DNA from 2 places in the Ensifer sp. ENS09 genome. Region 2 is predicted to be linked to the other one. Evidence: riboswitches for the same ligand, from Rfam matches in the RefSeq annotation. Region 2 holds a riboswitch; the other holds the start of a gene.
The links. A riboswitch is a leader RNA that binds a small molecule or an ion and turns the genes downstream of it on or off. The one in region 2 is predicted to bind S-adenosylmethionine.

Region 1: another riboswitch for S-adenosylmethionine. It lies ahead of metA (homoserine O-succinyltransferase); the one in region 2 lies ahead of IB267_RS12740 (O-succinylhomoserine sulfhydrylase).

What each region holds. Positions count from the first base shown of each region.
Region 1 is NZ_JACVBP010000007.1:174,830-179,235, reverse strand. Features, by position in the region: gene IB267_RS29695 (aldose epimerase family protein) at 1-90, opposite strand, end outside; gene IB267_RS29690 (VWA domain-containing protein) at 286-1,470, opposite strand; gene metA (homoserine O-succinyltransferase) at 1,477-2,403, opposite strand; SAM riboswitch at 2,465-2,542, opposite strand; gene IB267_RS29680 (NUDIX domain-containing protein) at 2,667-3,107, opposite strand; gene IB267_RS29675 (MoxR family ATPase) at 3,104-3,943, opposite strand; gene IB267_RS29670 (RidA family protein) at 4,047-4,406, opposite strand, start outside.
Region 2 is NZ_JACVBP010000002.1:952,578-956,983, forward strand. Features, by position in the region: gene IB267_RS12725 (transporter substrate-binding domain-containing protein) at 1-706, opposite strand, end outside; tRNA gene IB267_RS12730 (tRNA-Gly) at 846-920, opposite strand; gene IB267_RS12735 (2'-deoxycytidine 5'-triphosphate deaminase) at 1,002-2,099, opposite strand; SAM riboswitch at 2,174-2,252, shown strand; gene IB267_RS12740 (O-succinylhomoserine sulfhydrylase) at 2,297-3,481, shown strand; gene apaG (Co2+/Mg2+ efflux protein ApaG) at 3,709-4,101, shown strand; gene IB267_RS12750 (Hsp33 family molecular chaperone) at 4,171-4,406, opposite strand, start outside.

The DNA of each region.
Region 1 (4,406 bases), on a different contig from region 2:
ATGCGCGGTGAGGCCGCCACCGGAAAGCACCACACGATGGACCGGCTCGCCGGATGGCAGGTGGCCGAAGATTTCCGTGTTCTGATGCATGTTCACCGCTTACTCCCCTCTTCGCGATCGCAGCAACCTGCGTCATTTCAAAGAGCGCGGCAACTGGAATTCTCACTGCACGTGCCGTTAAATCGTCTCCGCTGCCGGCACGAAAACATGCAAGCCATTCAAAGCGCTACGGCGACCCTGGCGTCTGTTCAAAGGCACACGGCGCTCAAGATTTTCGTGGCGCGTTCAACGCGACAGCTGCTTGGTCGCATCCTGAAGGCCAGCGAGCGTCAAAGGAAACATCCGCCCCTCGAACAGGCTCTTCACCATGCCGATCGACTGGGTGTAACTCCAGTGCTGTTCGGGCACGGGGTTGATCCAGATCGAGCGCGGAAAATGCGCCGTCAGACGCGAGAGCCAGAGGGCGCCTGCCTCGTCGTTCCAATGCTCGACCGAGCCGCCGGGGTGGCTGATCTCATAAGGGCTCATCGAGGCGTCGCCGACGAAGATCGCGCGGTAGTCGCCGCCATAGGTGCGCAGCACTTCGGTCGTCCGGGTGATGTCAACGCGCCGGCGGCGATTGTCCTTCCACAGGCCCTCGTAGACGCAATTGTGGAAGTAGAAATGCTCCATGTGGCGGAACTCGCTGCGAGCCGCTGAAAACAGTTCTTCGACGATGCGGATATGATCGTCCATCGAGCCGCCGATGTCGAAGAACATCAGGAGCTTCACGGCATTGCGACGCTCGGGCCTTGTCACCACGTCGAGATAGCCGTGTTCGGCGGTGGCGCGGATCGTGCCACCGAGATCAAGCTCGTCGGCAGCACCCTGGCGCACCCAGCGCCGGAGGCGTTTTAGCGCCACCTTGATGTTGCGCGTGCCGAGTTCGACCGTGTCGTCGTAATCCTTGAACTCGCGCCGGTCCCAGACCTTGACGGCGCGGCGGTGGCGCGACTGGTCCTGGCCGATCCGCACACCCTCGGGGTTGTATCCATAGGCGCCGAAAGGCGAGGTGCCGGCGGTGCCGATCCATTTCGAGCCGCCCTGGTGCCGGCCCTTTTGTTCCTGCAGCCGCTGGCGCAAGGTCTCCATCAGCTTGTCGAAGCCACCGAGCGCCTCGATCAGGCGTTTTTCTTCCTCGCTCAGATGCTTCTCTGCGAGCTTGCGCAGCCAGTCCTCGGGGATGACGGCCTCTTCGCCCGCCTCCATCGGGTTGACGGCTTCAAGACCGGAAAAGCAATGCTGGAACACCCGGTCGAAGCGGTCGATATGGCGCTCGTCCTTCACCAGTGCCGTGCGCGCCAGATAGTAGAAGGCCTCGACGTCGAAGGTGGCGATGCCCGCCTCCATCCCCTCGATCAAGGACAGGAATTCCCGGAGCGTGACCGGGACCTTCGCCGCCTTGAGTTCGAGGAAGAAGGGAATGAACATCTGACCTCAGCTTTTCCCGGCGCCGATCTCCGCGACATCATACGGCGTCGTCTGGTACATCTCGTTGATCCAGTTGCCGAAGAAGAGATGCGCATGACTGCGCCAGCGATTCTGCGGCGGCAGGGTCGAATCGTTGTGCGGGAAGTAGTCGTGCGGCATCTTGATCGGCACGCCCGCATCCACGTCGCGGAAGTATTCGTCCGACAGCGAGGTCGAATCATACTCCACGTGGTTGAACATGTAGAGCCGGTTGCCCTTCTTCTCGTGCACCAGGCAGACGCCCATCTCCTTCGATTCCATCAGGATTTCGAGGCTCGGCACCTTGTCGATGTCGGCGCGGCGGACCTCGGTCCAGCGCGAGACCGGGACGGCGAAATCGTCGGAGAAGCCGTTGAGGTAGACGGAGGAACGATTGAGGTTCTGGTGGCGGTAGACGCCGAAGGCCTTTTCCTTCAGCGGATACTTCGGCACGTTGTGGAAGTGATAGATCGCCGCCATCGCGCCCCAGCAGACGTTGAGCGTCGAATGCACGTTGGTCTCGGTCCAGTCGAGGATGCGCTTCAGTTCGTCCCAATAGGTGACGTCCTCGTATTCGAGCGTCTCGACCGGCGCGCCGGTGATTATGAAGCCGTCGAACTTGCGGCCCTGCACTTCTTCCCAGGTCTCGTAGAAGGAGAGCAGGTGATCTTCCGAGGTGTTCTTGGCCCGGTGAGCGCCGATGCGCACCAGTGACAATTCCACCTGCAGCGGCGAGGCGCCGATCAGGCGCGCCATCTGGATCTCCGTCTTGATCTTGTTCGGCATGAGGTTCAGGAGCCCGATCTGGAGCGGGCGGATATCCTGACGGATCGCCACGGTCTCGGTCATCACCCGCACGCCCTCATGCACGAGGGTTTCGAAGGCGGGCAGCGTATCGGGAATCTTGATGGGCATGGGCTTCCACTCGATCAATACAAAAAAACCGGCGGCGATTGATCGCGACCGGTCCTCGGAAATCCAACTTTCCTCGGCCCTTTAGCGACTTGTTTAACGTGGCTGCAAGCCGGCCGGCCAAATCACCACAGGGAATTTGATAGCGCGAGTGGGCCGCGGGGGTCAAGAAAAACGATTCGGGGTGTCGTGGTCCCTCATCCCGCTGCCGCGACCTTCTCGCCGTTTTGACGGGGAGGAGGCGCCTTGCTGCTCCCAGTTGGCGTCTACCACTCAACAGTTCGCAGCAGGCTTAGAGCATCCCGCATGCCATAACCGAGCCGGCGCTCAGCCTCATCGAGGCCGAGCCAGAAGAAGCGGAAGCGGATCGGCTCGCCGCCGCCAAAAGGCGTCATTTCCTGATGTATCCAGGTCTGCCGTTGCTCGCCGGCGAGCGCGACGTGAAAGTAGTGCCGCCGATGGCAGATCGTCCTGCCGTCCTTCGGGTAGTGGTAGTCCTGCGTGACGAGATGTGTGAGTGTCTGCGACGGCGTCAGCCCTGTCTCCTCGACGAACTCCCGCAAGGCCGATGTCTGCGGGCTTTCGCCCGGCTCCATCGTGCCGCCCGGCACCTGCAGCTCGATCTCGGGAAAGTCCGGTTCGTCGAAGACCAGCAGCCGGTCCTGCCAGGTGCCATAGATCAGCACCTTATGGGCGTCGGGCGTCATTGGTCGCGGCGGGCCATGAAGGCGAGGCGCTCGAAGAGGTGCACGTCCTGCTCGTTCTTCAAGAGCGCACCATGCAGCTTCGGCAGCATGGTCTTGGCGTCGGCCCTGAGGTCGGCCGGATCGACCTCGTCGGCGACGAGCAGGCGGATCCAGTCGAGCGCCTCGGACGTGGAGGGTTTCTTCTTGAGGCCCGGCACCTGGCGGATGTCGTAGAAGGCGGCGAGCGCTGCGGACAGCAGCGTCTTGCGGATGCCGGGATAATGCACCTCGACGATGCGGGCGAGCGTGTCCGCGTCGGGGAAGCGGATATAGTGAAAGAAGCAGCGGCGCAAAAATGCGTCCGGCAGCTCCTTCTCGTTGTTGGACGTGATGATGACGATCGGCCGGTGACGGGCGCCGATCATCTCGCCGGTCTCGTAGACATGGAATTCCATGCGGTCGAGTTCCTGCAGCAGGTCGTTCGGAAACTCGATGTCGGCCTTGTCGATCTCGTCGATCAGAAGCACCACGCGGCGGTCCGCCTCGAAGGCCTGCCAGAGCTTGCCCTTGCGGATGTAGTTGCGGACCTCGTTGACGCGCTCGTCGCCGAGCTGGCTGTCGCGAAGCCGCGACACGGCGTCATATTCGTAAAGGCCCTGCTGCGCCTTGGTCGTCGACTTGACGCTCCATTCGATCAGTTCGAGGCCAAGGGCTGCGGCGATCTGGCGGGCAAGCTCGGTCTTGCCGGTGCCGGGCTCGCCCTTGACCAACAGTGGCCGCTCCAATCGGATCGCGGCGTTGACGGCGATCATCAGGTCCTTGTCGGCGATATAGTCGGCGGTGCCTTGAAATTGCATGGGCGTCTTCCGGTTCAGCGTAAGTCAGGCGAAGTCATGCCCTATGGACTATCGCATAATGGCTTAAATCGGAATCGTTTTGAGGGCAGGCGTGATCAAGCGGTCAGCCGCGAAGGGCGGTGACTTCGATCTCGATCAGCATTTCCGGGCGGATCAGGTCGCAGACGATCATCGTTGCGGCCGGGCGGATCTCGCCGAAGACTTCGCCGAAGATCGGGAACACCCGGTCGGCGAAGCTGGCATCGGTGACGTAGTAGTGGTTGCGCACCACATCCTTCATCGAGAAGCCCGCTTCCTTCAGCGCGCCCTCGATCGTCTTCAGGCAATTGCGCGCCTGCTCCTCCACCGTCTCGGGCATGGTCATGGTGGCGTAGTCATAGCCGGTCGTGCCGGAGACGAAGCACCAGTCGCCCATCGCGACGGCACGCGAATAGCCTGCCGTCTTTTCGAAGGGTGAACCCGA
Region 2 (4,406 bases):
GGCCCTCGCCGAGGAAGCGCTGCGAGAAGTAGGCGCCATCGACGAGCGCGCAGCAACCGCCCGCAGCGCTGCCAGAGATCCAGAAGGAAAGCTGCATGCCGTCGGAAAACACCGCCGGCACATCGCCCTTCTGCAGCGCTGTCAGCATGGCCTCGCGGTCGGGAAAGACCTTGGCCTCGATCTTCGGGAAGAACGCCTTGAACATCGCCTCATGCGTGGTTCCGCCAACGACACCGACCGGCTTGCCCTTCAGATCCTTCGGCGCGGCCACTGCGCCCGCCGCCTTGGTGTTGACCGCGAACCGCGCCGGGAGCCGCATGAAGGCGCGCGAAAAGCCGAAGCGCTGGCGCAGTTCCGGACCGACGGCGACGCCGGCGGCCACCGCCTCACCCTGCCCCTGTTCCAGCGCCGGCAGCAGCTCCGCATAGGTCACCGCCTGGATCTGGCACTTGGCTTCGATGTCGAGCTCGCGGCAGATCTCGCGCACGAGATCCACATGAAATCCCGAAAGCTTGCCCGACTGGTCGATGAAGTTGAACGGCGGAAAGTCCACCGTCGTCAGGAAACGCAGGCGCGCGAGGCCCGTGAGGTCCGGTTTGGCGATGCGTTCTCGCGCATCGAAAAGAAGCGGCAGGTCCTTGGGCTGGGCCGCAAGCGGCGTTGCGATCAAGGACGCGCAAAAGGCGAACAGGGAGAAAAGCTTCATGGGCAGCGGGCCGGCACGTCTCGTGTGTCAGATGCGGCCCTTAGAACCGCGGATGATTCATCGCGTCCTAGGTTAGCCGTCCACGGCGCAAGTGGCCATAGGCCTTACGCCATCGAGGCAATGATCGGTCACGAAGGAATGGAGCGGGTGATCGGGATCGAACCGACGACATCCAGCTTGGGAAGCTGGCGTTCTACCGCTGAACTACACCCGCGGCGCCTGCGAAATTTCCCGAACCGGGGCGATCTGTCAAGCACCCTTGCGCCGGATCGCACCAGGGTCGCTTCGAAATCCCCTACTCGGCGCGAAAATGCTTCGAGAGCTTCAGGCCCTGCGCCTGGTAGTTGGAGCCGACGCCGAGGCCGTAGAGACCATCCGGGCGTTCCAGCATGTGTTCGTAAATCAGGCGGCCGACGATCTGGCCGTGTTCGAGGATGAACGGCACCTCGTGGCTGCGCACTTCCAGCACCGCACGGCTGCCCGTGCCGCCGGCAGAGGCATGGCCGAAGCCCGGATCGAAGAAACCGGCGTAATGCACGCGGAACTCGCCGACCAGCGGATCGAACGGCGTCATCTCGGCCGCATAAAGCGGCGGCACATGCACGGCCTCGCGCGAGACGAGAATGTAGAACTCATCCGGATCGAGGATCAGTTCGTCGCGGCCGCGGCTGTAGAGCGGCTCCCAGAAATCGAAGATCGCGTGCTGCGCCTTCTTGTCGACGTCGATAACCGCCGTGTGGTGCTTGCCGCGATAGCCGATCAGGCCTTCGGGCCCGGTGCCCTTCAGATCGATCGACAGCGCGATACCGCCGCCGCTGACATTCGGCTTGTCGCTCGCCACCAGCACGTCGCTATCATGCAGCGCCTGCAATTCCTGCTCCGACAGGATCGATTGGCCCATGCGGAAGCGGATCTGCGACAGGCGCGAGCCGCGGCGCACGACGATCGGGAAGGTGCGCGGGCTGATTTCGAGATAAAGCGGACCGCTGTAGCCGGCCGGGATCTTGTCGAATTCCTGGGCGCGGTCGGTGATGACGCGGGTGAAGATGTCGAGGCGGCCGGTCGAGCTCTTCGGGTTGGCCGAGGCCGACATGCCCTTGGGCAGCGCCAGGCTTTCCATCAGCGGCACGATGTAGACGCAGCCGGTCTCCAGCACCGCACCCTCGGTCAGGTCGACCACGTGCAGCTTCAGCCGGTCGAGCTTGTCGGCAACGAGATGAGACGGACCCGGCATGAAGCTTGCGCGGACGCGAAAAGCCTTGGCGCCGAGGCGCAGGTCGAGGCTTGCCGGCTGGATCTGATCGTCATCCAGCGGCTTCTCGCTCTTCAGGCGTCCCGATTCGAACAGCGCGGCGATCGCGCGATCGGCCAAAATCCCAGTGTCGCGGCCCATTGCAGTCCTCTTTTCAGTTGCGAGACAAAACCAAACTCCGGGAATTGACGCAAGCGTACCCTGGCAGTATTGAAGCTTTATCCCGTGGTGATTTGGCCGGTCGGCTTGCAGCCACGTTAAACAAGTAGCTAAAAAGGCCGGGTGTCAAACCGGCCCTTCACGCGGCCGGTTTTTTTGTTTTTGAAAGTGATCGTCACATGAGCAAAAACTGGCGCCCCGCAACGCAACTGGTCCATGGCGGCACGACCCGCTCCCAGCACGGCGAGACCTCCGAAGCGATCTTCCTCACCCAGGGCTTCGTCTACGAGACTTCGGAAGCCGCCGAGGCGCGCTTCAAGGGCGAGACCGAAGGTTTCATCTACGCCCGCTACGGCAGCCCGACCAACGACATGTTCGAGAAGCGCATGTGCATGCTGGAAGGCGCTGAAGACGCACGCGCCACCGCATCGGGCATGGCCGCGGTCACCGCCGCCATCCTCTGCCAGCTGAAGGCCGGCGATCATATCGTCGCTGCCCGCGCGCTCTTCGGCTCCTGCCGTTGGGTGGTCGAGACGCTGGCGCCGAAATACGGCATCGAATGCACGCTCGTCGACGGACGTGATCTCGCCAACTGGGAAAAGGCGATCCAGAAGAACACCAAGGTCTTCTTCCTCGAAAGCCCGACCAACCCGACGCTCGAAGTCATCGACATTGCCGGCGTCGCCAAGCTCGCCAACCAGATCGGGGCCAAGGTCGTCGTCGACAACGTCTTTGCGACGCCGCTCTTCCAGAAGCCGCTGGAACTCGGCGCGCACATCGTCGTCTATTCCGCCACCAAGCACATCGACGGCCAGGGCCGTTGCCTCGGCGGCGTGGTGCTTTCCGACAAGGAATGGATCAACGAGCACCTGCACGACTACTTCCGCCACACCGGCCCGGCGATGTCACCGTTCAACGCCTGGACGCTGCTGAAGGGCATCGAGACGCTGCCGCTGCGCGTGCGTCAGCAGACGGAAACGGCCCGCCGCGTCGCCGACTTCCTGGCGGAACAGCCGCAGGTCGCCAAGGTCATCTATCCCGGCCGCAAGGACCACCCGCAGGCCGACATCATCGCCAAGCAGATGACCGGCGGCTCGACGCTCGTCGCCTTCGAACTGAAGGGCGGCAAGGACGCTGCCTTCGCGCTGCAAAATGCGCTGGAGATCGTGCGCATCTCCAACAACCTCGGCGACAGCAAGAGCCTGATCACTCATCCGGCCACGACCACGCACAAGAACCTGACCGACGAGGCCCGTACGGAGCTCGGCATGTCCGCCGGCACCGTGCGCTTCTCGGCCGGTATCGAGGACAGCGACGATGTGGTGGAAGATTTCGCCCGCGCGCTGAAGGCCGTGAAGGCCTGATTTACGAAGACGCGGCCGCCGTGACCAACGGCGGCCGACGCCCCTTGCCGGTGGTCACGTAAGGACTTTCCGGCGGCCCAGCGCCAAGGCGCCAAGCCGGCTTCACCCGCCCGATCCCGTCAGCACGACCAACCGTCCCATCGTGGGATCGCACAATCTTGCCGTTATTCTTGACGAAACCATCTTGCTGTAGAATACCCTGAAAGACCTGAAGCAAGGTGATGCCCATGTATCGCGCTTTGACCCGCGACATAGAAGTTACGGTGGAGCCGTACTATCTCGAAGAACAGTCGGATCCCGATGACGGCCGCTATGTTTGGGGCTATCGCATCGTCATCTCAAACCACTCGGACGCGACCGTGCGGTTGATGACGCGCTACTGGCACATTACCGATGAGAATGGGCAAGTCGACGAGGTCAGCGGCCCGGGCGTCATCGGCGAGCAGCCGCTGCTCAATCCCGGCGATACCTATGAGTATTCGTCCGGATGCCCGCTGGATACGCCCTCGGGCGTGATGTTCGGTCACTACAGCATGGAATCGGAAGGCGGAGAGACCTTCAACGTGGCCATCCCCGCCTTCTCGCTCGATTCACCCGGGCTCGTGCGCACCCTGAACTGACGCCATCCGGAACAGCCTGTCCTTCACTGACGTCGCTCTAACTCGCGGCCAGTCGACCGGAGGCGCCCGCTACTGCGGGCGCACCTCGCTAGCTTCGAAGCGATAGGTCGTCGAGCAGAACTCGCAGGTCACCTTGACTTCGCCATCGTCGATGGTGCTTTCGAGGTCGTCCGTGCTCAGGTTGGACAACACCGACTGAAGCTTTTCGCGCGAGCAGCTGCAACGGTCATAGACCGCTTGCGGTTCATAGACGCGAACGCCGCGCTCGTGGAACAGGCGATAAAGCAGCCGCTCGGTTCCGACCA